3 regions of the Aminobacter sp. MDW-2 genome follow, and region 3 is predicted to be linked to each of the others. Evidence: predicted binding sites of a transcription regulator. Region 3 holds the regulator's gene; each other region holds the start of a gene.
What was found. Region 3 encodes PhoB, which activates phosphate uptake and scavenging genes when phosphate is short. Its sites were predicted from a motif close to TGTCATNNANCTGTCAT; they were not measured.

Region 1 (9,959 bases), 2.3 Mb from region 3:
GGCCATTCCGGTTCGGGCAAGACGACCTTCGTCAAGCTGATCCAGCGGCTGTACGATGTCGGCGGCGGCAAGATCACCATCGACGGGCAGGACATCGCCAAGGCGACACAGTCGTCGCTGCGTTCGCAGATCGCGATCGTGCAGCAGGAGCCGATCCTGTTCCACCGCTCGCTGGCCGAGAACATCGCCTACAGCAGGCCGGGCGCGACGCAGGCCGATATCGAGCGCGCGGCAAAGCTCGCCAGCGCGCACGAATTCATCCAGCGTCTGCCCAAGGGTTATGGCACGCTGGTCGGTGAGCGTGGCGTCAAGCTGTCGGGCGGCGAGCGCCAGCGCGTGGCGATTGCCCGTGCCTTCCTGGCCGATGCGCCGATCCTGATTCTCGACGAGGCGACATCCAGCCTCGATTCGGAATCGGAGGTGCTGATCCAGCAGGCGATGGAGCGCCTGATGGTCGGGCGCACGACGCTGATCATCGCGCACCGGTTGTCGACGGTGAGGGCGCTCGATCGGCTGCTCGTCTTCGATCGCGGAGAGATCGTCGAGGAGGGCCGGCACGAGGCGCTGGTACGCCGCGAAGGCGGCATCTACCGCCGCCTGTTCGAACGCCAGGCGCTGGAGCTCACCAAAGGGCTCGTCTAGATCTGGAGCGGGCCGCGAGAGATCGCGGCCCGTTCGTCATGCTGAAGCGGCCCGCAAGAAGATGTAGCCCCATTGGTCGGCTTCCATTCGCGCTCTGGTTGCTTTATTTCTGGTGCAGAGGTGCGGGGGCGCCGCCTTGTCAACGCAAAAGCCATCCGCTACGCCCCGATCATGACAGTTACAGTTCGCTTCGCCCCTTCGCCCACCGGCCGCATCCACATCGGCAATGCGCGCACCGCCTTGTTCAATTGGCTCTTCGCCCTCAAGCACAAGGGGCGGTTTGTCCAGCGCTTCGACGACACCGATGTCGAGCGCTCGCGCCAGGAATTCGCAGACTCCATTCTCTACGACCTGCACTGGCTCGGCATCTTTCCCGACCAGACCGAATACCAGTCGCGCCGCTTTGCCAGCTACGACGCCGCCGTCGACAAGCTCAAGGCATCAGGCGTGCTCTATCCCTGCTATGAGACGCCCGAGGAGCTCGACCTGCGCCGCAAGGTGCGGCGGACGCGCGGCCTGCCGCCGGTCTATGGCCGCGAGGCGCTGAAGCTCACCGATGCCGAGCGCCTGTCCTACGAACATGACGGGCGCAGACCGCACTGGCGTTTCCTGCTGCCCAATTTCGTCTCCGATCCGTTCGAGACCCAGCGCACCGACGTCCATTGGACCGACATCGTGCGCGGCGAGGAGACTGTCGATCTGGCGTCGCTGTCCGATCCGGTGCTGGTGCGCGAGGACGGAACCTATCTCTACACGCTGCCATCGGTTGTCGACGATATCGAGATGGAGATCACCCACGTCATTCGTGGCGACGACCATGTCACCAACACCGGTGTTCAGATCGCGCTGTTCCGCGCGCTCGGCGCCGAGCCTCCTGTTTTCGGTCACCACAATCTGCTGACGACGGCTTCCGGCGAGGGCCTGTCCAAGCGCACGGGTGCGCTGTCGATCGAGAGCCTGCGCGACGGCGGCATCGAACCGATGTCGGTTGCCTCGCTCGCCGTGCTTGTCGGCACGTCGGAGAATGTCACCGCGGTGCCCAACCTTCGCGACCTTGCCGAAAAGTTCGATCCGGCCGCGACCTCGAAATCGGCGGCGAAGTTCGATCCTGAGGAACTGGTGGTGCTCAATCGGGCGCTGCTGCACCACATGTCCTTTGACGAGGTGCGTGATCGCCTGATGGTGCTCGGTGTCAGCGGCAACCATGCCGAAGCGTTCTGGATGGCAGTGCGTGGCAATCTCGACAGGCTGTCGGACGCCGTGGCCTGGTGGCGCATCCTGCGTGAAGGGCCGCAGCCGGCTGCCGACATCGCCGATGAGGACCGCGAATTCGTCGGCCAGGCGCTCGACCTTCTGCCTGAAGAGCCGTGGGACGGCAATGTCTGGAAGGACTGGACGGCCAAGGTGAAGAAAGCGACCGGCCGCAAGGGCAAGGCGCTGTTCATGCCGCTCAGGCTGGCGCTCACCGGTCTTGAGTCGGGCCCGGAACTCGCAGATCTGTTGCCGCTTGTGGGTCGGGAAGGAACGTTGGCCCGACGGCCCTGACCTTGCGGTTGGGATCTGGTGCCGGACGTGGCGCCACCGGTGCCTGCGGTTGCTCCACCGGCTTTACCTGCGGGGTGCTCGGTACCGGGCGTCCTTCGCCGGCGATGACCGAAAAATTCCTGTTCAGGCTGATATTGCAGCCGCAGGCGGGCACGCGCGGCAGGTCGAGGCGCTTGTAGCGATAGGCGGTCGCGAGATTGCGGTAGGGCTGGCCGGAGCGGGCTGAAACCATGCTCTCCTGGGGCTGGCCGACATTGAGGTGATAAAACAGCTCGATCTCAGTTCCAGGGCAGCTGGCTTCGCAATTCTTCTCGTCGCGCTGGAAATCCGAGACATCGGCTGCATTCGACATCGGGAAGAAGTATCCGTCGCAGGTGCGCACGCACAAGGTACGGTATTCGCCCAAGCCTTGTTGCTGGCTGCGGCCGATGACGATGTGCTGCGGATAGCTTTCATTGAAGCTCAGGCTGGTCGCCTCGCCGCCGCGGATGACGATCGCGCCGGCTTGCTCCGTCGCGGGATCGTTGCCTGCGCCTTCTTCCGTCTTCTCGCCCTGGTCGTTGCAACCCGCGAATTGCATCGCATCAAGGATGCGGATGCGCTCGCGCCGGACGTTCCTGTTCGGTTGCGCGGTCTGGCTGTCGAGCTTGCCGAGATTGTCCTGCATCTCAGCGATCTTGGCATTCAGCGCGGCGCACTGAGCGATGACGTCGCCCGAGATCGCCCTGTCGCAGCCAAGGTCGGAAGCCCTGATGCGGGCGAGGTCGATCTGGTCTTGCTGGGTGGTGGCAGCGGCGGCGAATTCATCCGGCTGGATGAAGCTCCCGCTCTCCCGCGTCGGCAAGTTGGCCAACTGGACCTCGAGTTCCAGGCATTCCGCCGACACGGCGAATGCAGATCCGGTCGTCAGCAACGACGCAGTGAATGCGGCCAGCAATGCGATGGCCGGCCGCTTTACCGGGAATTTGCTTCTGCCGCGCCCGAACATCCCGCTTTCCATCGACCTGCCGCGCGACGCGCGGAACATGCCTCGGCTCGAACCCTAGCGCCGACGAGGTTAACCGTTTCTTTGGAAACGGCTAACCCGTGCCCGATCAGCACGCAGCACTTGCGCGCTGCGACGCTTCGACGACGGCGAGTGCCGTCATGTTGACGATGCCGCGCGAGGTAACAGAAGGCGTCAGGATGTGTGCCGGCTGGGCGGTGCCGAGCAGGATCGGCCCGACATGCAGCGCGTCCATCATCGTCTTGACTGTGGTCAGCGCGATGTTTGCGGCGTCGAGATTGGGGAAGACCAGCAGGTTGGCTTCGCCCTTCAGCGTCGAGTGCGGATAGACGCGCTGGCGCAGCACTTCCGACAGCGCGGAATCGCCATGCATTTCGCCGTCGCTGGCGAGTTCCGGCGCGATGCGCTTCAGGATGGCGGCCGCGGCGCGCATCTTCTGGGCGCTTTGCGAGTCGCGGGAGCCGAAATTCGAGTGCGACAGCAAGGCCGCCTTGGGCTCGATGCCGAAACGACGGATCTCGTCGGCCGCCAGCATCGTCATCTCGGCGATCTCTTCGGCAGTCGGGTCGACGGTCACGTAGGTGTCGGTGAAGAACAGCACGCCGCGCTGCGAGATCAGCATCGACAGCGCCGACAGATCGCGATCCTTGACGCCGTCGCGGGCGCCGACGATCAGCGTGACGTTGCGCAGGTGCCGCTCAAAACGGCCTTCCAGGCCGCAGATCATGGCATCGGCATCGCCGCGCTTCAGCGCGATCGCCGCAATCACCGTGTTGTTCGTACGCACCATGGTGCGCGCCGCCTCGGGCGTGATGCCCTGGCGGCCGCCGAGGTCGATCAGGTGGTCGACATAGTGACGGTAGCGTGGATCATCCTCGGGATTGATGATGTCGAAATCGGTACCCGGCCGGATGCGCAGACCGTAGCGCTTGATGCGGACCTCGATGACATGCGGACGCCCGATCAGGATCGGCTTGGCCAGCCCTTCCTCGAGCACCACCTGGGCGGCGCGCAGCACGCGCTCGTCCTCGCCGTCGGCGTAGATGACACGCTTGGATGTTGCCTGCTTGGCGTTGGAGAAGACCGGCTTCATCACCAGGCCGGAGCGGAAGACGAAGCGGCTGAGCTTGTCGACATAGGCGTTGAAGTCGGCGATCGGGCGGGTCGCCACTCCGGTTTCGCAGGCTGCCTTGGCGACTGCGGGTGCGATCCTGAGGATCAGCCTGGGGTCGAAGGGCGAGGGGATCAGGAAGTCGGGGCCGAAGGTCGGCGTCTCGCCGGAATAGGCGCGCGCCGCGACGTCGGAAGGTTCTTCGCGGGCGAGTGCAGCAATCGCACGCACGGCGGCCATCTTCATCTCTTCATTGATGGCACGCGCGCCGCAATCGAGCGCGCCGCGGAAGATGTAGGGGAAGCACAGGACGTTGTTGACCTGGTTCGGGAAATCAGAGCGTCCGGTGCAGATCATCGCGTCGGGACGGGCGGCACGCGCCACTTCCGGCATGATCTCGGGATTGGGGTTGGCCAGCGCCAGGATCAGAGGCTTTCCGGCCATCTCGGACAGCAGCTCCGGCTTCAGCACACCGGCTGCCGACAGGCCGAGGAAGACGTCTGCGCCGCCGATGACATCAGCCAGGACGCGCGCGTTGGTGTCCTTGACGTATGGGTCCTTCCAGCGGTCCATCTCCTCGACGCGGCCCTTGTGGGCGACGCCGAAACGGTCGGTGACCCAGATGTTCTCGACCTTGGCGCCGAGCGACACCAGCAGGTTGAGGCAGGCGAGTGCCGCGGCACCTGCGCCCGAGGTGACGATCTTGACGTCCTCGATTTTCTTGCCGGCGAGTTCCAGGCCGTTGAGAACGGCGGCCGCGACGATGATCGCGGTGCCGTGCTGGTCGTCATGGAAGACCGGGATGCGCATCTTGGCCTTGAGCTGCTCCTCGACTTCGAAGCACTCTGGGGCCTTGATGTCCTCGAGGTTGATGCCGCCGAAGGTCGGTTCGAGTGCCGCGATCGTGCTCACCATCTGCCCGATCTCGGGCGCGTCGATCTCGATGTCGAAAACGTCGATGCCGGCGAATTTCTTGAACAGAACGGCCTTGCCTTCCATCACCGGCTTGGATGCCAGCGGGCCGATATTGCCGAGACCGAGCACGGCTGTGCCATTGGAAATGACGGCGACCAGATTAGCGCGGCCGGTATAGTCGGCGGCGGTCTCGGGATCATCCTTGATGGCGAGGCAAGGGGCGGCGACGCCGGGCGAATAGGCCAGCGCCAGGTCGCGCTGGTTGCCGAGCGGCTTGGTCGCCTGGATCTCGAGCTTGCCGGGAATGGGGTGCTTGTGGAAGAAGAGCGCGGCCTGATCCAGATCGGACAGTGCTTCCTTCTTCTTGTCTTCCCCAGCCATGTCCCGCTCCTTCAGAATCCAACAGCAAAGGCCGTTATTAGCACGGCCAGCACGATTTTCGAGGCTTCAACGGCCAAATGGACGTTGAATCACTTTCAAGCGCCGGAACTGCAATCATTCCAGCGACTTGCGGGTGGCGGTTGAGAGATTGATTCGGTCTTTTGTGAGGCTTGGCTGAAACAGCGCGTCCTTGCGACGCGCTGTTGGCTGCCTTTGGGATAGGTTCGTGCCGCCGAGAGCCTAGAATGAGCTCACGTAAAGCCCGCCGTCGACAGGAATGTTCTGGCCGGTCATGTAGCCTGCATGGGTCGAGCACAGGAAGGCGCAGATCTGGCCGAATTCTTCCGGCGTACCGAGGCGGCCGGCTGGTATGCCGGCGCTGAGGCGGGCGCGGCGCGCATCACCTTCCGCCGGATCCTCGATGCTGCCGGGCTCGTGCGGGCCGCGCAGGCGGTCGGTGTCGAGCTTGCCGGGCAGCATGTTGTTGATGGTGACGTTGCGGTCGGCGACAGTGCGCGCAACGCCTGCCAGGAAGGCTGTCAGGCCGGCGCGGGCGCCGGAGGACAGGTCGAGGCCGGGGATGGGCGTGTAGACCGACAACGAGGTGATGTTGACGATGCGGCCGAAGCCACGCGCCGCCATGCCGTCGATGACAGCTTTGATCAACTCGATGGGCGTGACCATGTTGTTGGTGACGCCGGCAAGGATCTTCTCGCGGTCGAGCTCTCGGAAGTCACGGTAGGGCGGACCGCCATTGTTGTTGACCAGAATGTCGGGGTCAGGGCAGGCGGCGAGCAGGGTCTTCTGGATCGCCGGATCGGAGATGTCGCCGACGATTTCGGTGACCGGCACGCCGTAGCGTTGACGAATTTCGGTTGCCGTGCGGTTCAGGATGCCGGCGTCGCGGCCGTTGAGGAACAGCTCACAGCCGGCTTCGGCCAGCGCCATCGCGCAGCCCTTGCCAAGGCCCTTGCTCGAGGCGCAGACGATTGCCTTCTTCCCGCTGATGCCGAGATCCATGATCGTTCTCCTGTCGGTGATGACCCAGCCTAGAACTGCCCGGCCAAAGCCGCAACCGTCATACGGCTGTTGCATGAATCTGGGCATAGCCACGGCAAAAGCAACGGGTCGATTGCCATGTCCGGCACGAGCACACGCAATTTTCGCACGCTGTTCATCTCAGATGTGCATCTGGGATCGAAGGGAGCGAAGGCCGATTTCCTGATCGACTTCCTGCGTCACCACGAGGCCGAGAAGATTTTCCTCGTCGGCGATATTGTCGATGGTTGGCGCCTGCGCCGGTCCTGGCATTGGCCGCAGACGCACAACGACGTCGTCCAGAAATTGCTGCGGCAGGCGCGCAAGGGCACCGAGATCACCTACATAGCCGGCAATCACGATGAGTTCGCCCGCAATTTCCAGGGCGTGCATTTCGGCGGCATCGTCGTTGCCGATCGGGCCATCCACGAGGCGGCCGACGGCAAGCGTTTCCTGGTCATCCATGGCGATCAGTTCGACGCGGTGGTGCAGAACGCCCGCTGGCTCGCCTATCTCGGCGATTTTGCCTATGACGCGGCGATGGCGATGAACCGGCTGGTGGCGCGCTTCCGCCGCACCTTCGGCATGCCATACTGGTCGTTTTCGTCCTGGGCCAAGGTCCGGGTCAAGAAGGCCGTCAACTTCATCGGCGCCTTTCAGGACGTGCTGACCGAGGAAGCGCGGCGTTCGGACGTGGACGGCGTCATCTGCGGCCACATCCACCATCCGACGATCGAGAATTTCGACGGCATCCAGTACATCAACACCGGCGACTGGGTCGAAAACTGCACGGCGGTTGCCGAGGATTTCGAAGGCAATTTTGTCATCCTGTCCTGGCCGCATGTGCTGGCGGGCAAGCTGGTCAACGAACCCTTCGTGCCGATGGTCGTCGATCAGCGCGCCGACAAGGCAGCTGCCTGAACGGAACGACATCGATGTGCTGCTCGAGATATGCCTCGCGCCCCTGGCGGGATGGACCAGGCCATGCGGCGATATCAGTGCCTCGTGCCGCCGAGGCGCTGCACAGGCGCGCGCGCCGGCTCGGCGCGCATCACTTGCCCATGGAAACACAGGCAACGCCGCGACTTGGCCGATAAGCCTATGCAAGGCTGGTCCAAGCTTTGGGGCGTTGCGCTGGTCCAGTTGGCTTTCGTGACGTGGCCGCCCATGGTAAGGGATCAGGCAAATCGGTGAGGCTTGGTTGGTTCGGGTCGCGCCCGGACACACTTACCCACCATGACATTACCGCCACTCACGCCAGAGCAGCAGGTCAAGCCACGACGCTTTGAACTGCGAATCTCCCTGCTTTTCGCAGCGCTTTTCGTGCCGATGGGCGTGCATCTGCCGTATTTTCCGCTGTGGCTCGAAGCCAAGGGGTTCGATCCCGAGCAGATCGCTATCGTGCTGTCGGCACCGATGTTCCTGCGCGTCATCACCACGCCGCTGATCGCCGCCATGGCAGATCGTGCCAAGGACCGCGCCAACGTCTTCATCTTCCTGGCGGCATCGTCCCTGCTTCTGTCGCTCGGCTATTTCCTCGAGCCGACCTACCTCATCGTTCTGGCCGTCTCGTTGGCGCTGGCCGTGGTGTGGACGCCGCACTCGCCGATAGCGGACTCCTTGGCATTGTCCGGCGTCCGCCGCTTCGGCTCGGATTATGCGGCGATGCGCATCTGGGGCTCGATCGCCTTCCTCGCCGGCAGCCTCGGGGCAGGCTTCATCCTGTCGCTGACAGGGGCTGCCGCCGTGCCGGCCATCATCTCGATCGGCCTGCTCGGCTGCTTCCTGATGTCGTTCATTGCACCGCGCCTTGGCCGACCGCGCAAGGCCTCACCGCTCTCGGCGACGGACATGCAGGCAGCGCCGAAACTGTTCAACCGCTATTTCCTGCTGATGGCCGGCGGCACCGGCGTCATCATCGGCAGCCACGGCTTTCTCTATGGCTTCGTGTCGATCTACTGGAAGTCGCTCGGCATCAACGAGACGATCGTCGGGTTGCTGTGGAGCTGGGGCGTGGCGGCCGAAATCGTCATGTTCATGTTCTTCACACGGCTGTTCGGCAACAGGTCGACGGCACTGGTGCTCGTTCTGGCGGGCGCAGGCGCTATCGTCCGCTGGGTAGCATACCCGTTGATCTGGCCGCTCGGGCTGGGTGTTCCGGGCTTCTTCGCCGTTCAGAGCCTGCACGCTGTGTCCACAGCCCTTGTGCTGATCGGCGTCCAGAAGCTGATCGCCGAGTCTGTACCGGAAGAGCGCACTGGCGCTGCCCAGGGCGTTGCCTATTTCGCCAACGGCATGTCGATGGCCATCGTGACGCTGCTGTCCGGCCCGCTCTACCAGCGTTTCGGCGTCGACGGCTTCTATTTCATGGCAGCCGTTGCTGCCTGCGCCATCGTGCTCGTTGTGCTGGCGTCCCGCTCAGCCCCAAAGTTCGGGCAGGGGCGGCGACACCATTGAACCCTCGTAGACAAGCCCCGGCGAACGGTCGCGCGCCAGGAGCAGCGGGCCGTCGAGGTCGACGAACTCGGCGCCTTGGGCGAGCAGCACCGCAGGCGCCATGGCGAGCGAAGTGCCGACCATGCAGCCGACCATCACCTGGAACCCGAGCGCGCGGGCCTGGTCGCGCAGTTCGCGTGCTGCCGTCAGCCCACCCGACTTGTCGAGCTTGATGTTGACGGCGTCGTAGCGGCCCTTGAGCTCGGCGAGATCGGCGGCGATGTGGACGCTCTCGTCGGCGCAGATCTGCACCGGATGCGCGATGCGTCCCAGAATCTCGTCGGCGCCGGCGGGCAGCGGCTGTTCGATAAGCGCGATGCCGAGCTGGGCGGCAGCGGCAAGGTTCTCGGCGATGTTGGCATCGGTCCAGCCTTCATTGGCGTCGAGGATGATGCGGCTGTCGGGGGCGGCTTCGGTGACCGCGCGGATGCGGGCGATGTCGTTGTCGCCGCCGATCTTGACCTTGAGCAACGGCCGCGCCGCGTTGGCGCGGGCCTGGGCTGCCATAGTCTCGGGTTCGCCGAGCGACAGCGTGTAGGCGGTCTCGAGCGCCAGCGGCGCAGCAATGCCGAGCCTGTCTTTGACCGGCACGCCGCTGATCTTCGCTTCCAGGTCCCAGAGCGCGCAATCGACGGCATTGCGCGCCGCGCCTGCCGACATCAGCGACAGCAGCTCGGTCCGCGAGGCACCGTCCTCAACCGCGCGGCGCACTTGCTCGATCGCTTCAGCTACGGACGCCATGGTCTCGCCGTAGCGCTTGTAGGGCACGCATTCGCCGCGCCCGAAGACGCCTGATTCGGCGATTTCGCAGGTGATGACTTCGGC
Region 2 (9,959 bases), on a different replicon from region 3:
TCTGTCGACGTAATCATCGCGTCGAGCGTTGGTGGCTCTCCAACCGTCGCGACATTGATAATGCCACCTTTGGTTGGCTCCGCATAAGCCGCAGATGCGGTTGAAAGCGCGGCCAACGCAGAAACAACAGCCAGTCTCATCGTCATAATGCCAGTCCTCCCAGACTTCCAGTGTAATGGAATATATTCCATATTTTAGAGGCTAGGCTTTTGTCGGTTGTTGTCAAACCTTTTCTGCCGATCCAGTGGCATTGATGCTTGGGCCAATGCACGTCGATCCCTCTTCGCCGAGCTCCTTCGGGGCGCGAAGGTTTGCCCGGTTAGGATCGGCCCTGATGGCATGGAACCGCGTGCCCACGCCCACACGGCCGTGAAGCTTGGCGTTGCGCTTCGGTTGTGGAGCGGCGCCGCGTCAGCGGTCCCTGATCTGGTGGAGCTGATGCCTGGACCGCGGCTGGATCTCGATATCGCCAGGCGACATGGCCTGCGTCTGGTCTTGCTGTCATGACCGAACCTGCCGAGATATATTGTATATATATACTTAAATTTATGTGCATCTTAAAAGCAACTTCGTGAATAGATGATATTTTGATAATTGATCACCTCCGTAGGTCGCATGGGGGTGCGGTGTGGTCGTGTCAAGTATATTTCCCGAGATGCAACAGACCGGTACGAATGGCTCAAAAGTACAGACTCTCAATTATTCAGTCTCAGGTGATACGGACTCTGATAGCTTTAAATCTTGGCAACAGCTTCTGGCGTCGCTGTTCAGGGTGACGCGGCCGTTTCATCGGCGAGAGCATGGTTTTTTCGCCTCGCTGACCGTTTACCACCTAGGCTTGGCGCTGGTTCTGCACGGAAAGAGCGATGCCGTGCGTTACTCGCGCTCCGATGCCTGGACCCTGCGCGATGACTTGGATCATCTTTTCATCCATGTCTGCAGCCAGGGCGGCGGCCATCTCAGGCGCGCCGGCGAGAACAGGCGACTGAACCATCTCGATGTCGGGATCGTCGACCTGGCAAGCCCGCTCGATTTCGTCGCCTATGCCAGCGAAAGCGTAAGCCTTGTGTTGCCGCGATCGCTCCTGTCGCCGACCACCGGCGAACTGGACAGGCAGCATGGCCGCATTCTGTTGCGGGACACCCCGGTTGGCGGTCTGCTTGGGCAGCACATCGTGACCTTGTGCCAGACGGCGCCACGGCTATGGCTCCACGAGGCGGTGGCGCTCGCTCGGGTGACGGCGAACCTGGCCGACACATGCCTGGGCATCGGCGCCGTCTCGTATCCGGCGCCCACGACGACGTCTCACGGCGGTCTCATGCGGTCCATCCGAGGTTACATCGAAGAGCGGTTGCACCAGCCGGAACTGGCGCCCGAAGAAGTGGCCTCAGCGTTCCTCATTTCGCGAAGCCAACTCTATCGGTTGTTCGAGACATCTGGCGGCGTCAGGCACTACATCAGCCGCCGCCGCCTTCGCCGCGCGCTGCTCGACATCTGCAGCCCGGCCCTTCGCCATAGGCGTATCGGCGACATCGCCTACGATCTCGGCTTCAGGAATGAGGCTCATTTCAGCCGGATCTTCCACGACGCCTTCGGCAGTTCGCCCCGTGCTGCACGCGCTGCCAGCAAGCGCGGCGATGCTGAATGGCTCGCGGTCGCCTCTCCCGCACCGGGCGGTAATCAGCTGGAGCATTGGCTCAAAGAGTTGATGGCTGGGTGACCTACCCACAGCGCCTCGCGGTGGAGAGCCAGCAGAGCTTGCTGGGACAGACAGACATGTTTTTGGGACGCCAGCCGGAGGACGGGTCTCCGAAATTGCGACAGATTATATTCAGCGGCGTGGCGGAAGGTTACTTAAAATACTACGAAATATTCTTGGAGTTCCAAGAGTTTCGTGGGAGCGCGCTTCGCGGCGATTTCTGTTGTGTCTGATTTTTGTCAACCATAGTTCCAGGAGGCCAAAATGGCGAAGCTACACATCTACAAGAAGGTCGGGAATACATGGACGAAGATCGCCAATGGTGACGGCACCGTCAGCACCGACGAGCCGTTCACGGTTACCTTGTCGTCAGGGTCCGTCACCAGCGGAAACACCTACGACATCAGGCAAGGCCAGTCGGTGACCGGCGACCTGTGCAATTGCACTGCGGTCAACGGCAAGAACGCGACCTTCAGCGCGGCGGCGGCCGACGAGGTGGAGACCTACGAACGAGATGTCGCACGGCAGAGCCTGGCGAGCTTCTACGCGGCCCTGGACGCGGTGTCCAAGGCAGTGACAATCCTTGTCGATCTCGATGACCTGGCCACGCTCAAGACCAACAACTACGCCATGTGCTTTGCCAAGAAGGTCGCCTCCGGCAGCGACGGCGGCAGCTACAACGTCGTCTGGCAGTCGCTGACCAAATATGTCTACAGCACTGCCTTCTCGTGGACGCCTCAATTCTCGCTGTTCGGCACCAATGTCTTCGCCGACACGGTGACGGTCACGGCGACAACCAACCAGCGGGCGCTCGGCCTCGGCCAGCAGTGCCTGCTCGACGCGAACGGTATCCTGCAGCCGCCGGCGACCGGCGGTCCAGTCACCGGTGTCTCCATGCAGAACCAGTTCGGCCTGATCCACCCGGCGCTGAGCCAGATCTCGACGCTGAACGGTGTCCAGCAGACGACGCCGCTCTACGTGGCGCCCAGCGGCATGGTTCAGGGCTCGGTGACGCTGACCCCGATCGACACCGTGATGGTGTGGTTCCAGCAGGACATCGCCACCTCGACGATGTTCAGTTCGGCTCGCTCCATGTCCACCGAGATCGACCTCACCTCGACCAACACCGCCACCCGCCTCTACAAGGGCGGCCAGTGGTCGACCCCATCCTGACCTGCAAAGACTCCCGGGCGGTGCTCGTCGCCCGGGAGGTCTTTCGCGGCAACGCAATACCCCCTCACCATCGTTCGGCGCTCGTCGCACCTGTCATGAAACCATCATGCTGTTGTCATCGCGCTGAAATCTCATTGCCCCAAACGAGGACCGCAATTCCGTTCAGGCAAAGAGGTTTCCCATGTCACGCAAGCTCCTGCTTTTGACGTCCGCGCTGGCGGCGTCCGCAGCCATCCCCGCTTATGCCGACCAGGCGTTCAACCGGATCGCCACCTTCCCGGTCGCAACCAATCTGCCGGCTGGCGTCGACGCCGCGACCCTGACCTCGTCGGAGATCATCGCCGCGACCGAAGACGGCATGACGCTGGTCTATTCCGACAGCCCGCTCGGCGGGGTCGGCTTCATCGACATCACCGACGCCAAGGCGCCGAAGGCTGCCGGTATCGTCAAGATCGAAGGCGAGCCGACTTCCGTCACGGTCCTGGGCGGCAAGGTCTTCGCCGGCGTCAACACATCGAAGACCAAGCAGGAGCCTTCGGGCAACCTGACCATTATCGACCTCGCCTCCAAGGCAATCGACGCCTCCTGCGATCTTGGCGGCCAGCCGGACTCGGTGGCGCTGAGCAAGGATGGCAAGTTCCTCGCCATTGCGATCGAAAACGAGCGCGACGAAGAGCTGAACGAGGGTGCGCTGCCGCAGCTGCCAGCCGGCAATCTGAAGATCGTCTCGTTGAAGGACGGTACAGCCGACTGTGCGTCGATCAGGACGGTCGACCTGACCGGTATCGCAGCGGTTGCGCCGGAAGATCCGGAGCCGGAATTCGTCGCCTTCAACGAAGCTGGAGAGATCGCCGTCACGCTGCAGGAAAACAACCACATCGCCATCGTGGATGCAGCCTCGGGCAAGGTCGTCTCGCATTTTTCGGCAGGCGAAGTGACGCTCGAAAACGTCGATACCAAGAAGGATGGGGCGCTAAGCTTCACCGGCAAGGTCGAGAACGCTGTGCGCGAACCCGATGCGGTGAAGTGGCTCGACAATGATCGTCTCGTCGTTGCCAATGAAGGCGACTACAAGGGCGGTGCGCGCGGCTTCACCATCTTCTCCAAATCAGGCGAAGTGCTCTACGAGTCCGGTCCATCCTTCGAATACCAGGCCGCCACCGCCGGTCACTATCCCGACGCCCGCAACAAGAAGGGCATTGAGCCGGAAGGCCTGGAGTTCGCCCAGTTCGGCGGCCAGAAATACATCTTCGTTGCCGCCGAGCGGGCGTCGCTGATCGGCGTCTACAGAGACACCGGCAAGGAGCCGGAATTCGTCCAGCTGCTGCCCTCGGGCATCGGCCCCGAGGGCCTCGTCGCCATCCCGCAGCGCAACCTGCTGGTCACTGCCAACGAGACGGATCTCGTCGAGGATGGCCTCGCACGTTCGCATGTCATGGTCTATGAACTCGGCGAAGGTGCAGCCAACTATCCGCAGATCGTGGCAGCTCCCAACGAAGACGGCACGCCGCTCGGCTGGGGCGCACTTTCGGGTATCGCCGCCGATCCCAAGGAAGCCGGCAAGCTCTATGCGGTGTCGGACTCGGTCTACCGCTCGGCGCCGGCGATCTTCACCGTCGATACCACCAAGACCCCTGCCCTGATCACCGCAAAGACCGTCGTCACGCGTGACGGCAAACCGGCGCAGAAGCTTGATCTCGAAGGCCTGGCACCGGATGGCAAGGGCGGCTTCTGGCTCGCCTCCGAAGGCCGTACCGACAAGCTGACCCCGCACGCCATCTTCAACGTCAACGCCAAGGGTGAGATCAAGGAAGAGATCGCGTTCCCGGCCGAGCTGCTGGCGCACGAGACCCGCTTCGGCCTCGAAGGCATCACCACGCTTGGCGAAGGCGACAACCTGACCCTGGTCATGGCGATCCAGCGCGAATGGGCAGACGACCCCAAGGGCCAGGTCAAGCTCCTGGCCTACAAGCCCAAGGACAAGGAATGGTCGGCGGTCCGCTATCCCCTCGACAAGACCGAGAAGGGCTGGGTCGGCCTGTCGGAAATCACCGCCCATGACGGCAAGCTGTTCATCGTCGAACGCGACAATCTGATCGGCCAGGAGGCCGTCAACAAGCGTCTCTATTCGGTCGCGCTCGATGGCTTCAAGCCGGCCAAGCTCGGCGGTGAGCTGCCGGTGGTGGCGAAGACGCTGGTGCGCGACCTGGTGCCGGATCTCAAGGCCGCGACCAACGGCTACGTCGTCGACAAGGTCGAAGGTTTTGCCATCGATACGTCGGGTGAGGCCTTTGTTGTCACCGACAATGACGGCGTCGACGACTCTTCGGGCGAAACCCTGTTCATTCGTCTGGGCAATATTGCAGCGGTCAACTGATCGGATGACGTCAGTCGAAACGAAAAAGCCGCGGCATCGATGCCGCGGCTTTTTCTGCTGTCCGGCGTTGCGGAGGCTGGATGGTGTTCGTTCAATCGATCTGCAGGACCAGCGCCGGATGCAGCTTCTTCAGGTTCGGCAGCGACTTCGACTGCCATGGGATCTCGGAGCTGCCGCGCACGACGAGTTGCACATCTGGGTGTTTGCGCACCTCGATGGTGAACTTGGCCAAAAGGTTGATGCCGGATGAGTTGAGAAACTCGAGGTCGGTCAAGTTGAGCGTCATCGTCTCAGGCTTTTCAGCCAGAATGGTGGTCATGACAGCCAGCACCGGCGCATAGGCTTCGGAGCCGGCAAGCCGCATGGAGCCGTCGAAATAGACATCGCTGTTTTCGGTCCAGACGCGATAGTCATCGGTTCTTACTTCCATGTGCGCCTTCATTCTTTCCTAGTGAGCCTGCGAGATCGGGATCGTGGCATAGGTCTCGACGTGCACTCGGTTGCTGGACTCAACCGGGCTGAAGATCCATGCCAGTCTGGCGCCATAGTCGCTCATCAGCGTCAGCAATCCAAGCCCCGAGCCGGTAGCATCGGGATCAGCTGCATTCGCCTCGATCTGCTGGATCAAAAGGTCTCCCGGATCTCCTATGGTAATCTGGGAGAGAAGCTTCTGAAACGTTATCGCGGTCTTGTCTGCCACGACGTTGGAAACCTTCACCTTGAAATTGTTTGAGTCCATCGATGCTTCGACGATGATCTCGCCCGGCTCGCGAAACTTCACGGCATTCTCGATCAGCTCGTTGACGAGGTATCCAATGCTGTGGCGCACTTCCTTGTAGTCGTTTCGCGACGCGTGGAAGGGCAGCGCGAAAAGATCAGCGATGAAGTCCGAAGTCGTTGCGCAGTGGTGCCATTTCAGGTCCAGCGGCCCGTCAAACAACCTGACGCGGCTGATGTTGTCCCGCATGCCCATCGCAATGTCGGCCGGTCCATACATAGTTGTCATGTGCTCACCTGTGCCTCATGACGACGAGTGTAATGTCGTCGTGTATCTTCCGTGTGCCGATATACGCCATCAGGTCGTCGACAATTCCGCTCTTGATCTCTTCCGCGCTGCTACCGTAGCGTGATCGTGCACTTTCGCTGAGCCGGTCGAGGCCGAACAGTTTGCCGCCCGTTCCTTCAGCCTCGGTCACGCCGTCGGTGTGAAGAATGATGACGTCGCCGCTGCTGAACGGGATGTTGCGAGTGGCGACAAACGGCGAGATGTCCCGTTCGAGGCCAACCGGCAAGCCCAGGTCGAGCGTGTCGATCCGTTCGACCTTGCCGCCGTCGCGGACGACAAGCACCTCTTCATGCTGACCCGACAGAACCAGGCGCTCGTCTTCATAGTCGAGGAAGGCCAGTGACAGGTGCTTGTCGGAGTTGGTGCGCTCCAGGTTCTTGAAGATGGCGCGGTTCAAGCGGTCGAGGAACTGGCGGGGATTGTCCTCGCCGGTCTCCTGCAGCGCGCGTGCCACCGACTGCACCATCAGCATCAGCACGCCACTCTCGAGGCCGTGTCCAGTGACGTCGCCAATGCCGATCTTCAGGCGGTGCCCATCCTGTAGGACGTCGTAATAGTCGCCGCCGACCTCGTCTGCCGGCCGCATGTAGGCCGCGATCTCGATGCCCGGGATCAGCGCCAGTTCGCGTGGCTTGGGCAGCACCATCATCTGGATCTGGCGCGCCACGTCGAGTTCGGCGCCGAGCCGCACATTTTCGCTGCGCAGCTTTTCGTTGAGCGTCGAGATTTCGACATTGGCGTCTTCGAGATCCCTGGTGCGCGCGTCAACCAGCTGCTCGAGGTTCTCTGTGTGGAAGCTGATCTGCTCGGCCATGCGGTTGAAGGCCACACCGACCTCGCCCACCTCATCCTTCGACGGGATGTTGACGCGGACGGAATAATCCTTTGCCTGCAGCCTCCTGGCGCCAGCTGCAAGCGCGCTGAGGCCTGCCGTGATGCGCTTGGACAAGCCAAACACTGCGGCAAACACGATCATCAGTGAAACGATGATGGCCAGGAGCTGATAAAGCAGGATCCGGTTCGTCGCCTTCGAAATGCTGTCCTGCGCTGCAAACAGCGCAGCATAGATCTCGCGCTCGGGCACGACGATGCCGACCGACATCGCCTGTTCTTCGATGGGTCCGGTGGTCCATAGATTCGTCGGCTTCAGCCCCTTCAGCACGACAATGTAAGGGACGTCCTCCCCGTCCTTCTGCAAGAGGACATGCTGAATCGCACCGTCATTGCTGCTGTCGAGGTCGAGGGTTGCGATCGCAGGTTGGGTGCTGGTACGCAGAGAGCGCTCGAGGCCGGTAACCCCGCCCGTACCCTGTTCATTCGAGGAAACCAGCCCGATCGTCGCTTCGCTCTTCGCGTTGATGGCGACCACATTGCCGTTCGGCATCGTCAGGAAGCCGAAACCCGTTTCGGCGATCTTGACGTTCTCGACGATCTCGGCGAGCTGGTCGAGGGTGATATCGGCGCCGGCGGCACCTGCAACGCCCGTGCGGTCGCGCGTCCACAGCGGATGGAAAAAGCTGACGATCAGCTTGCCGGTGATCGCGTCGGTATAGGGCGCGGTCTGGGTGATGTCGTTGTTGGGGATGAAACGCGACGCCGGATCGAGCGCCCATTTCTGCCACGAGCCATAGATGCCGGGGAAAAAGAACTCCCAGAATTCCGAATTGTTGTGGCCGGGATAGAGGCGATCGAAGGTCTGGGCCTGGTCCGTATAAGGCGCCGTCCTGAAGATCGGGCGCTCCTTTGGGCCAATGTAATACATCTGCAGCTTTGACGAACCGCTGGTCAGCAGGCTCGGCGCGACGAGGTCGAGCACCGCGCTGTTTTCAATCTCATCCTGGACCGCCGGCAGCGGCTTGTGGTCGGGGCCAAGCAGGTAACCCCAGACGCTGACCACGGAAGGTGCGCCTGGCAAGTTCTGCGCCCACTGTCCCTTGGTGTCATAGACCACATTCACCGAGGCTGCGGCCTGGTTTGCCAGCGTGGCGCCGACCTGCTTCTGCCGGTCAGGGTCGTCGATCTGCCCTTGTATGACGCCGGCAAGCGTCTTGACGTCGGCATGGACCCGGTCGAGCAACAGGTCGACCCGCGACGCCGTCGACTCGGCATAGGAGCGGATATACTCCTGGTTTGCCGTCGTCAGGCCGGCGCCGACCTCGGAGGTCGCGTCCTGGGACAGCCGCTGCACGTTCCACAGCGCCAGGCCGCCGCTCATCAGCAGGTCGAACAGCACTGCTCCGCCCACCACCAGCACGAACTTCGCGCGGAAGGAATGCAGTCCGAAACGAGGGGTGTCCTGCATGTCCGTGCTCATAGTGGCTTCTGCCCTGAGGCAGCCCAGATTGGCCAACCGGCATACCCCTTCGGGTGGAGGGCGGCCGAGATGTGGTCCTTGAACCCTTGCCTGAACTGCTTGATGAACTCGCTGGAATCGCCGCGCTTGACGGCCATGTCGCCGGCATAGACGTCTTCCCATGCCGCGATCATGTCGGCAAAGTCCTTCGGATCGCCGTCGAGATTGGTGACCATGAACTGTTCGACGCGGATGTCGTCGAAGCCAGCATCCGCCAGATAGCGCCGGCTCTTGGGCCCGAGCTCGACGTCCATGTCGAAATGTTCGAACAGTTTGGCTACCTCGTTGTAGGTCCAGCGGATGCTTTCGCCGCGTGGTTCGCCCAGGCAGTGCGAGTTCTTCTCGTTGGTGATGTAGACCCGGCCACCCGGCTTGCAGATCCGGAACAGCTCCTTGAGGATTTGCGCAGGACGATTGAAGATCTGCAGTGAGTGCCGGCAGGTGACGAGGTCGAACTGGTCGTCGTCGAGCAACATCTCGGAGGCGTCGCCATAGGTGTATTCGATGCCGGTGATGTCGAACTCCGTAGCGACCTTCCTGGCGTAGGCCAGGCTCGACTTGGAATGGTCGAGGGCGACGATCCGCGACGGCTCGAATTCCTTCTGCACCAGCACCGCGAAATCACCGATGCCGCAGCAGATGTCGGCCATGACGATGCCCGGCCGCATGCCGTGACGCGGCAAGATAGAGCGTTCGTGACGCCAGGTCATCTTGGTCTGGGTCCGCAGGATGGGAATGAACCCACCCTCTTCTAGGAAGCTCTGGCCGGGGTAGAACTCGCTGTCATATTCCTCGACGGTGATACCCGGCTCGATCTTGCTGAGACGGCCGAATTTGCGCGTCGTCCAGCCGACGACGCTGGAGGTAATGACGACAAATCTCAGGTCCGGCCTGACCCGGCAGGCGTCGATGATGACGCGTGAAAAGGCATGGAACGCAGTGTTGTTCATCTGCGCGAGGCGTCTGACGTTGATGTAAAGCACGCCGCGGACGCTTTCGATGGATTCTTTCAGCAGGCCCAGGCTGGGCGCCAGCTCGTCAATCGTTTGCGGGCGTACCGACCCGGCAAGCGAGAATTCCTGGTTGTTCAGGTCGAAATGCGCCTTGAAGCGCCCTGAAATACTGGAAGGGGCAGGGTGCGCAGTCAATTTGCCAGGCCCCCGAGCGGGAGGTCGACAACGATTGTGACCGTATCGCCATCAACCTCTTCAAGCCGAAGCGTGGCGTTGTAGTTGACGGTCAGTTCGAGAAGCATCATGTCGCGGCTAGGCGCGACATCGCCTGAAAGCGA
Region 3 (9,959 bases):
CAAGCAACGCGCCTCCGCGGCGGCCAACGGCCGGGCGGCGATGGCGGGCTCGACATTCTCGTTGCCGAGGACAACGAGGTGAACCAGATGGTGTTCAGCCAGATCCTGGCCGAAACCGAGCTCAGCTTCGAGATTGTCGGCAATGGCAGGCGCGCGGTTTCAGCCTATGGCGAGCGTCGTCCCAGGATGATCCTGATGGACGTGTCGATGCCCGAGATGAACGGGCTCGAGGCGACGAGCGAAATCCGCAAGCTCGAACGCGGCACCGGCATGCGCGTGCCGATCATCGGTGTCACTGCGCACGCACTCAAAGGCGACAAGGAACGCTGCCTCGAAGCCGGCATGGACGACTACCTGCCCAAGCCGATCAGTCCGCGGGCCCTGCTCGAAAAGATCGAGCGCTGGTCGTGGCAGGACGAGGAGCGCCGCGGCGCCGTCTGACCCGGATCCGGAACACGCGCCGGATCGGCTCTGAAAGATTGTGGAAATGTGACAGTCTGCGGCGACAAAGACCGGCCTGCCGTTGCGTAGGCGGCTTGCTTTCGTTGCCTGCCTGTTGTTTGCCTCGCGCCGGCAAAGGACCGAGGAAACGACCCCTTCAGCGCCATGCACAGCAACCGTTACAGGGGTGACACGAAACTGTCATGCAACTGTAATAGAGGGGGGCTATTGGCTCACCGGGCGCCGAGGAAAGGCGTCATAAGAGATACTCCAACAGGAGCAGGCCCCAATGAAAAAAGCTCTTCTCACTGCGTCGGCTGCTGCCTTCGCGATCGCAGCCTCGGTAGGCTATGCCTCGGCCCGCGACCAGATCCAGGTTGCCGGTTCCTCGACCGTTCTGCCCTATGCAAAGATCGTTGCCGAACAGTTCGGCGAGACCTTCACCAACTTCAAGACCCCCGTCGTCGAATCGGGCGGTTCGGGCGCTGGCATCAAGGAATTCTGCAAGGGCGTCGGCGAGAACACCATCGACATCGCCAACTCCTCGCGTCCGATGAAGAAGGACGAGATCAAGTCCTGCGTCGACGCCGGCGTCAAGGACATCCAGGAAGTGAAGATTGGCTATGACGGCATCGTCTTCGCGACCGACGTCAAGGGCCCGGACTGGGCGCTGACCCCGGAAGACGTCTACAAGGCGCTCGCGGCCAAGATCGCTGTCGACGGCAAGCTGGTCGACAACCCGAACACCAAGTGGAACCAGGTCAACCCGAACCTGCCCGACTGGGACATCGCTGCCTACATCCCGGGCGAAAAGCACGGCACCCGCGAAGTGTTCGAAGAAAAGCTGCTGATCGCCGGCTGCAAGAAGCTCGGCGGCGTTGACGCCGGCAAGGCTTCCGGCCTCGACGACAAGGCCGCGGAAGCCGCCTGCAAGGCCGTGCGCAAGGACGGCAAGGCTGTCGACATCGACGGCGACTACTCCGAGACGCTGGCCCGCATCGACTCGAACAAGACCGGCGTCGGCGTGTTCGGCCTGGCCTTCTACGAAAACAACGCCGACAAGCTGAAGGTCGCCACCGTCGGCGGCATCACGCCTTCGGTCGAGACGATCGCCAAGGGCGAGTATCCGGTGTCGCGTCCGCTGTTCTTCTACGTCAAGAAGGCGCATCTCGGCGTTGTTCCCGGCCTGAAGGAATATGTTGAGTTCTTCCTCGACGACCAGATGGTCGGCCCGGAAAGCCCGCTCGCCGACTACGGTCTGGTTGCTGCTCCGGACGCAGAGCGCGCTGCCCAGCGCGAAGCCTTCGGCGCCGGCAAGACCATGTAATCAACGAACTGCCACGGGGCGTCGGAAAAATCCGGCGCCCCGTGGAATATTTCGCCGACTGTCCCGTTCGGCACAAAGAACCGAATTCACCGAGGCCGGCCCATGTCATTCCTGCTTGTCTTCGCCATCGTGCTCGCAATAGGCTTGGCCGCCTTCGTGGTTGGCCGGCAAAGGGCGCGCGCGCAGGATGATGGAACCGTCAAGCCGCACTCGCGGGCGCACTACCATGGCTGGTGGGCATTCCTGACCGGCGTCGTGCCGGCGGTGCTGTTCCTCGCCGCCTGGGACATCGGCGCCAGCGCCTATCTCAACAGCCACATCCATTCGTCCCTGCCGGCCGATGTCGCAGACGGCACCGTCGCGCATGAAGATCTGTCCGCAGGCCTGGTCAAGAGCCTCGCCAGCGGATTGCGCAAGCTCGACAGCCAGACGCTTGCAACACTGCCCTCGACCTTTACCGAGCTGCAGCCGATGCTTGCCGCCAAGGGCGTGGCGCTGGCTCCCGACACACAGGACTACATGATTCCGATCGCGACTGAGACCAACAGCGTCTCCGACCGCCTCGGCATGATCTCGGCCGTCGTCTCGATCGGCCTCGCCCTGATCGGCGTCGGCTTCGGGCTGAAGGGCATCAGCCCGCGCGCCAGGGCACGCAACAATGTCGAGAAGGTGATGCTGTGGAGCCTGCTCGGCGCCTCGACGCTCGCCATTCTCACGACCATCGGCATCGTTTTGTCGATGCTGTTCCAGACGATCGCCTTTTTCGAGAAGGTGCCGCTGACCAACTTCTTCTTCGGCGCGGTGTGGGATCCGCGCTTCGCCGCTGCTGGTGCGGGCGCCAGCGAAGGCCAGTTCGGCCTGATCCCGCTGCTTGCCGGCACGCTCTACATTGCCTTCGTCGCGCTGCTGGTCGCAGTGCCGATCGGCCTGATGTCGGCGGTCTACATGTCGGAATACGCAGCACCCAAGGTACGCGCGGTGGTCAAGCCGGCGCTCGAGCTGCTCGCCGGCATCCCGACAATCGTCTATGGTATCTTCGCGCTCGTCACGCTTGGGCCTTTCCTGCGCGACATCAGCGCGGCGCTCACCGGCGGCACCCCGTTCATCCAGGCGCAGTCGATCCTGACCGCCGGCCTGGTCATGGGCGTGATGCTGATCCCGGTGGTCTCTTCGCTCTCCGATGACATCATCACCGCCGTGCCGCGCGCCATGCGCGACGGCTCGCTCGGCCTTGGCGCCACGCGCTCGGAAACGATCAAGCGCGTCATCCTCCCAGCCGCTCTCCCGGGCATCGTCGGCGCCATCCTTCTGACCGCCTCGCGCGCCATCGGCGAAACGATGATCGTGGTGCTGGCAGCGGGCGTTGCCGCCAACCTGACACTCAACCCTTTCGAGGCGATGACCACCATCACCGTCAAGATCGTCAACCAGCTGACCGGCGATCTTGAATTCAACACGCCGCAGACGCTCGTCGCCTTCGCGCTCGGCATCACGCTGTTCGCGCTGACGCTGGTGATGAACATCGTCGCCCTTTACATCGTCCGGAAGTACCGGGAGCAGTACGAATGACCGATATTTCGCTCGACACGCTGACCGCGTCAGCTGCCCGTCCGCGCCGCGACATCGGCCTCAAGAAGCGCTATGCCGCCGAACGCCGCTTCCGACTCTATGGTGTGCTGGCGATCGCCATCGGCCTGGCCTTCCTGGCAGTGATGCTGACCTCGATCGTTTCCAAGGGCTACACGGCCTTCTGGCAGACGACGGTGACGCTGCCGATCAACTTCGACGAAAAGATCATCGACCCGTCCAACAAGCGGGCGACCGATCCGAATGTGCTGATCACTGCGAACTATCCCAAGCTCGCCGAACAGGCGCTGATCGAGAAGCTCGGCATCGACCCGAACAACAAGGCCGATGTGCGCAAGCTCAAGGGCTTCCTGTCCGACAGCTCGCGGGTACAGCTCCGGGCGATCGTCGCCGCCGACCCGTCGGTCATCGGCACGACCCGCAACGTCGACATCCTCGCCGCCGCCAATCTCGACTCGGCCTTCAAGGGTCAGATCGACCTCGACGTGCCGGAAAGCCGCCGCAAGGTGTCGGACCAGCAGGTCGAGTGGATGAACAAGCTCAAGGCCGAAGGCGTGATGGCCGAGCATTTCAACACCGGCCTGTTCAGCTACGGCGCATCAAGCCGTCCTGAAACGTCGGGCGTCGGCGTAGCCCTCATCGGTTCGTTCTACATGATGGTGATCGTGCTTTTGCTGGCGCTGCCGATCGGCGTCGCCGCCTCGATCTATCTCGAGGAATTCGCCAAGAAGAGCCGCTTCACCGACCTGATCGAGGTCAACATCAACAACCTCGCCGCCGTGCCGTCGATCGTTTTCGGTCTGCTCGGCCTGGCCGTGTTCATCAATTTCCTCGACCTGCCGCGTTCGGCATCCTTCGTCGGCGGTCTGGTGCTGACGCTGATGACGCTGCCGACCATCATCATCGCGACGCGCGCCGCCTTGGCTGCCGTGCCGCCGTCGATCCGCTCGGCAGCGCTTGGCCTCGGCGCCTCGAAGATGCAGATGGTGTTCCAGCACATCCTGCCACTGGCCGCCCCCGGCATCCTGACCGGCACGATCATCGGCCTGGCGCGTGCGCTCGGCGAGACAGCACCGCTTCTCTTGATCGGCATGGTCGCCTTCGTCGCCGACTATCCCAAGACGCCGTTCGATCCCGCAACCGCACTTCCGGTGCAGATCTACATGTGGGCGAACGAGGCCGAACGCGCCTTTGTCGAGCGCATGTCGGGCGCCATCATCATTCTTCTCATCTTCCTCATGGCCATGAACATCGTCGCCATCGTCCTGCGCCGCCGCTTCGAGCGCCGCTGGTAGGGCATGGACAAGGAGCATCCTGCTATGAACATCATGACCGAAAAATCCCTCGACGACGCGGTGAATGCTGAGATGAACGCCAGAACGAACGAAATCATCAAGATGCGCGGCGACAAGGTGACCGTGCACTATGGCGAGAAGCAAGCGCTGTTCGGCGTCGATCTCGACGTTCGCCAGAATCAGGTGACGGCGCTGATCGGCCCGTCGGGCTGCGGCAAGTCGACCTTCCTGCGCTGCCTCAATCGCATGAACGACACCATCGACGCAGCCCGCGTCGGCGGCAAGATCACACTCGACAGCGAAGACATCTACGATCCCAAGATCGACGTCGTCGAGCTGCGCGCCCGCGTTGGCATGGTGTTCCAGAAGCCGAACCCGTTCCCGAAGTCGATCTACGAGAACGTCGCCTACGGCCCGCGCATCCATGGTCTCGCCAAGAACAAGGCCGAACTCGACGTGATCGTCGAGAAGAGCCTGCAGAAGGCCGCTCTGTGGAACGAAGCCAAGGACCGTCTCAACGAGCCGGGCACCGGCCTGTCGGGCGGCCAGCAGCAGCGCCTGTGCATCGCGCGCGCCATCGCCGTTTCGCCCGAGGTGATCCTGATGGACGAGCCGTGTTCGGCGCTCGACCCGATCGCCACCGCCAAGGTCGAGGAGCTGATCGACGAACTGCGCGAGAACTACACGATCGTCATCGTTACGCACTCGATGCAGCAGGCGGCGCGCGTGTCGCAGCGCACGGCGATGTTCCACCTCGGCTATCTCGTCGAGGAAGGCCCGACCGACAAGATGTTCACCAACCCCGACGACAAGCGGACGCAGGACTACATCACCGGCCGCTTCGGCTGAGTGGGTTTCGTCGCGGCACACGATACGAGGAAGAAATCATGGGCGAACATACAGTCCGGTCCTTCGACGAAGAACTTCAGCACGTCGACCAGCTCATCCGCGACATGGGCGATCTTTCTGGCGCAATGGTGGCCGGCGCCATCCGCGCGCTTCTCACGTCCGACCAGGCACTGGCGCAAAACGTCGTTGCCGACGATACGATCATGGACGCCAAGCAGCGCGATCTCGACAATTCGGCGATCACGCTGATCGCCAAGCGCCAGCCGATGGCGCAGGATCTGCGCGCCGTGGTCGGTGCCATCCGCATGGCGGGTGACCTCGAGCGCATCGGCGACCTCGCCAAGAACATTGCCAAGCGCGTCGGCGCCGTCGGCCAGTCGCCGACCCCGCGCAATCTCTCGCATTCGATCGATGCGATGGCGCAGCTGGTGCTCGGCCAGGTTCGCGGCGTCGTCGATCTCTATGTCGCGCGTCAGGCCGAGGGCCTGAAGGATCTGCGCGCCGACGACCAGAAGATCGACATCCAGTACACCGCCGTGTTCCGCGAACTCCTGACCTACATGATGGAAGATCCGCGCAACATCACGGCCTGCACGCATCTGCTGTTCTGCGCCAAGAACCTCGAGCGCATCGGCGACCATGTCACCAACATCGCCGAGAACGCCTATTTCGTCGTGACGGGTACGCAGCTGCCGCTGAACCGGCCCAAGGTCGACGAGACCACGACGACGGTTCCGGCCTGAGCATTTCCGCAACCGCATGCGTTTGGCGCGGGGGCGCTGCATAGGTTAAATCAGCGCATGGTCCAGAAGCGGCCATGCGCAAGGACAAGGTATAGCCAATGATCGCTCCCAAGGTCATGGTCGTCGAAGACGAAGAGCCGCTGGGCGTGCTGCTTCGCTACAATCTCGAATCCGAAGGCTATCAGGTCGAGGTCGTCACGCGTGGCGACGAGGCCGAGATCCGGCTCCAGGAAAACGTGCCCGACCTGCTGGTGCTCGACTGGATGGTGCCGGCGCTGTCGGGTATCGAACTGTGCCGCCGGCTCAGGATGCGTCCCGATACCGAACGCCTGCCGATCATCATGCTGACGGCGCGGGGCGAGGAAAGCGACAGGGTGCGTGGCCTTTCGACCGGTGCCGACGACTATCTGGTCAAGCCGTTCTCGACGCCGGAATTCATGGCGCGCGTCAAGGCGCTGCTGCGCCGGGCCAAACCCGAGGTGCTGTCCTCGGTGCTCAAGGTCGGCGACATCATGCTCGACCGCGAGTCGCACCGCGTCTACCGCAAGAAGAGCGAGATCAAGCTCGGGCCGACCGAATTCCGCTTGCTCGAATTCATGATGCGGCACCCGGGCCGCGTGTTCTCGCGCAGCCAACTGCTCGACAATGTCTGGGGCGAGACGATCTATATCGACGAGCGCACCGTTGACGTGCATGTCGGGCGCCTGCGCAAGGCGGTCAACAACGGCCGCATGCCTGACGTGATCCGGACCATCCGCGGTGCCGGCTACGCCATCCGTGAGGACTGAGCCGCTTCGGGCTCTTTCCGCTCAGCTAGAGAGTTTCCGCTTTTCTTCGAATCGCGGAATCTCTCTATGTCTTTCTTTTTGAGCAATTCCGGACGGAAAACCGCTGCACACTTTTCCTGGAATTGCTTTAGGCGACGTCGGCATCGGCACGGCGTGGAGCCGTGCCTGCGGCAAAGACCTCCTGATCAACGGCAAGCAGCGCGCGCATCATCGCGCCCTCGCGTTTGAGTGGAACCTCGTTGGGTTCGGTGTCGAAGGAGATCGCCTTCGAGTGCAGCCCGCCCGCCGTCTTGGCGATGGCCGCGCGCACATGTGGCTCCATGATGTCGAAGGCGGTTGCGCCGACGCCGACGAAGGCGAGGGGGGCGGGGTCGAACAGCGCAAACATCGAGCCGAGACCAAAGCCGATGGCTTCGCCGGCCTTGCGGAAGGCCTCGCGTTCGGGGCCATCATGGTCACGTGCCGCATCGGCCACGGCCCTGATGTCGTCGTCGGACAGGTCGGCCAGCGGCTCGGCATTCTCGTCGCCAACCCTTGCGTTGCGCCAGATGGCGTAGTTGCCGGCATAGGCCTCGATGCAGCCGCGGCGGCCGCAGCGACAAAGCGCGCCGTCCGGGCGATGGATCATGTGGCCGAACTCGGCACCCGACGACTGCGTGCCGGTGAACAGCTCGCCCTTGATGACGAGGCCCATGCCGATGCCGTGCGAGAGCAGGATGGCGATGAAGTCGTCGCGATAACGCACCGGATCGCGCCAGCGCAGGGCCTCGGCGATCATGTTGCAGTCGTTCTCGACCGACACAGGCACGCCGAACTCCTGCTCCAGCCGGTCGGCGAAGGGGATGTCGTCGTAGCGGGTGATCGGCGACCACAACAGCTTGCGCGAGGCGGCGTCGGTGATGCCCTGGACGGCGATGGCGATGCGTAGGACGGCGCCGCCCGAAACGCCGGCGCCGTCGATCAGGCGCCGGACCATTCCGACGCATTCGTCGACCAGCGCCTCCGCAGGCATCTGCTGCGTGACAAGCCGCCGGGTCTCTTCGGTCACGGTGTTGCCGGCATAGTCGATGACGGCGGCGGACAGGCTGTTGAGCGAGAGCACGACCGCAACGACAGACGCAGCGTCGGCATCGAGCATCAACCCGACCTGCGGCCGCCCCCGTTTCATGGAGACGGGTTCGCTGAACTTGGCCTCGGCAAGGATGCCTTCTGATATGAGATCAGAGGAAATCGTCGAGATCGTCGAATGGCTGAGGCCGGTGGTGGCGGCGATTTCGGTGCGCGATGGCTGGCTGGCTCGGCGAACCGCGGATATAACCATGGCGCGGTTGCGCCGTCTCAGATCGTCGTGACGTATGCCGACCGACATGTGCTCGTCTTCCTCCCGGCGAAGCGCTGCCCTTCTTAAGCGGCAGTCCCTTACGCGCCAAGTGATTGTGACAGAGCCAGCGCCAAATGTCTCCATTTATTTCGGGCTCCGAAAAAAATAAGGAGCGCTCGCGAAACCATGTTGACAGTGGCCAGGCATTGAGTCAGTATTTTTTCGAGGCTCGAAAAAAAGAGCTTCTCCAAGGGCTATCGCGAAGTAGGCGCGCCCATTGGGCGCAGGGAGGAAATAATGAAAAAGTTTACCACCGCCATCCTGGCGGGCGTTGCCATGACTCTGTCGCTTACGGCAGTGGCTTCGGCAAAGGACAAGGTCATCGGCGTCTCCTGGTCGAACTTCCAGGAAGAGCGCTGGAAGACCGACGAAGCCGCCATGAAGGCAGCCATCGAGGCCGCCGGCGACAAGTACATCTCGGCTGACGCGCAGTCGTCGCCGGCCAAGCAGCTGACCGACGTCGAAAGCCTGATCTCCCAGGGCGCCAACGCCCTGATCATCCTGGCTCAGGACGCCTCGGCCATCGGACCGGCTGTCGACAAGGCCGTCGCCGAAGGCATTCCTGTTGTCGGCTACGACCGCCTGATCGAGAACAAGGACGCCTTCTACCTGACCTTCGACAACAAGGAAGTCGGCCGCATGCAGGCCAAGGGCGTGTTCGCCGCCAAGCCTGAAGGCAACTACGTCTTCATCAAGGGCAGCGGTGCAGATCCGAACGCCGACTTCCTGTTCGCCGGGCAGATGGAAGTGCTCAAGGAAGCCGTCGACGCCGGCAAGATCAAGAATGTCGGCGAGGCCTATACCGATGGCTGGCTGCCGGCCAATGCCCAGAAGAACATGGAACAGTTCCTGACCGCCAACGACAACAAGATCGACGCGGTCGTGGCTTCGAACGACGGCACCGCCGGCGGCGCGATCGCAGCGCTTCAGGCACAGGGCCTTGCCGGCTCGGTGCCGGTGTCGGGCCAGGACGGCGACCATGCCGCGCTGAACCGCATCGCGCTCGGCACTCAGACCGTCTCGGTGTGGAAGGACGCGCGCGAGCTCGGCAAGAACGCCGCCGAAATCGCCTCGCAGCTCGCCGATGGCAAGAAGATGGAAGAGATCGCCAACGTCACCAAGTTCAAGACGCCTGGCGGCCTCGAGCTGAACTCGGTCTTCCTGACGCCTGTTCCGATCACCAAGGACAACCTCAACGTCGTCATCGACGCCGGCTGGGTTGGCAAGGACGTGGTCTGCCAGGGCGTGGCGGCCGGTTCGGTCGCAGCCTGCAACTGAGATCGGTTCGATCCGGTCGGTCAAACGCCGCGGCTTGCCCGCGGCGTTTTTCAAAAGCGCCCGCTTCATGACATGGCGGATTGACCCTATCATGCGCACACCGGCTGCCGCTTAGACGGATATCCGGTCGGGAGGTATCAATGACAGACACGACAACCAACGCGCCGGCAGACCGAGCGCGAACGACCGAACTCAGCCCGGTCGGACGCTTTCTCAAGGCAACCGAGATCGATACGCGCATGCTCGGCATGGTCGGTGCGCTGCTCCTGA

Region 1: H5P29_RS20285 (UDP-2,3-diacylglucosamine diphosphatase) is a predicted target of PhoB. The motif match lies at 6,677-6,693, and genes of this name have one in related genera.
Region 2: H5P29_RS29640 (esterase-like activity of phytase family protein) is a predicted target of PhoB. The motif match lies at 2,964-2,980, and genes of this name have one in related genera.

What each region holds. Positions count from the first base shown of each region.
Region 1 covers NZ_CP060197.1:4,109,242-4,119,200, reverse strand. Annotated here, with positions in the region: gene H5P29_RS20310 (ABC transporter ATP-binding protein) at 1-642, shown strand, start outside; gene gltX (glutamate--tRNA ligase) at 814-2,187, shown strand; gene H5P29_RS20300 (DUF2865 domain-containing protein) at 2,105-3,175, opposite strand; gene H5P29_RS20295 (NADP-dependent malic enzyme) at 3,282-5,600, opposite strand; gene H5P29_RS20290 (SDR family oxidoreductase) at 5,841-6,620, opposite strand; gene H5P29_RS20285 (UDP-2,3-diacylglucosamine diphosphatase) at 6,738-7,559, shown strand; gene H5P29_RS20280 (MFS transporter) at 7,875-9,095, shown strand; gene dgcA (N-acetyl-D-Glu racemase DgcA) at 9,057-9,959, opposite strand, start outside.
Region 2 covers NZ_CP060198.1:203,958-213,916, reverse strand. Annotated here, with positions in the region: gene H5P29_RS29655 (ABC transporter substrate-binding protein) at 1-146, opposite strand, end outside; gene H5P29_RS29650 (helix-turn-helix domain-containing protein) at 656-1,720, shown strand; gene H5P29_RS29645 (hypothetical protein) at 1,964-2,872, shown strand; gene H5P29_RS29640 (esterase-like activity of phytase family protein) at 3,054-5,249, shown strand; gene H5P29_RS29635 (hypothetical protein) at 5,341-5,679, opposite strand; gene H5P29_RS29630 (ATP-binding protein) at 5,698-6,255, opposite strand; gene H5P29_RS29625 (SpoIIE family protein phosphatase) at 6,260-8,617, opposite strand; gene H5P29_RS29620 (class I SAM-dependent methyltransferase) at 8,626-9,816, opposite strand; gene H5P29_RS29615 (ubiquinone biosynthesis methyltransferase UbiE) at 9,813-9,959, opposite strand, start outside.
Region 3 covers NZ_CP060197.1:1,783,684-1,793,642, forward strand. Annotated here, with positions in the region: gene H5P29_RS08735 (response regulator) at 1-441, shown strand, start outside; gene H5P29_RS08740 (PstS family phosphate ABC transporter substrate-binding protein) at 731-1,768, shown strand; gene pstC (phosphate ABC transporter permease subunit PstC) at 1,871-3,337, shown strand; gene pstA (phosphate ABC transporter permease PstA) at 3,334-4,650, shown strand; gene pstB (phosphate ABC transporter ATP-binding protein PstB) at 4,675-5,499, shown strand; gene phoU (phosphate signaling complex protein PhoU) at 5,538-6,242, shown strand; gene phoB (phosphate regulon transcriptional regulator PhoB) at 6,341-7,030, shown strand; gene H5P29_RS08770 (ROK family protein) at 7,158-8,399, opposite strand; gene xylF (D-xylose ABC transporter substrate-binding protein) at 8,649-9,689, shown strand; gene H5P29_RS08780 (sugar ABC transporter permease) at 9,830-9,959, shown strand, end outside.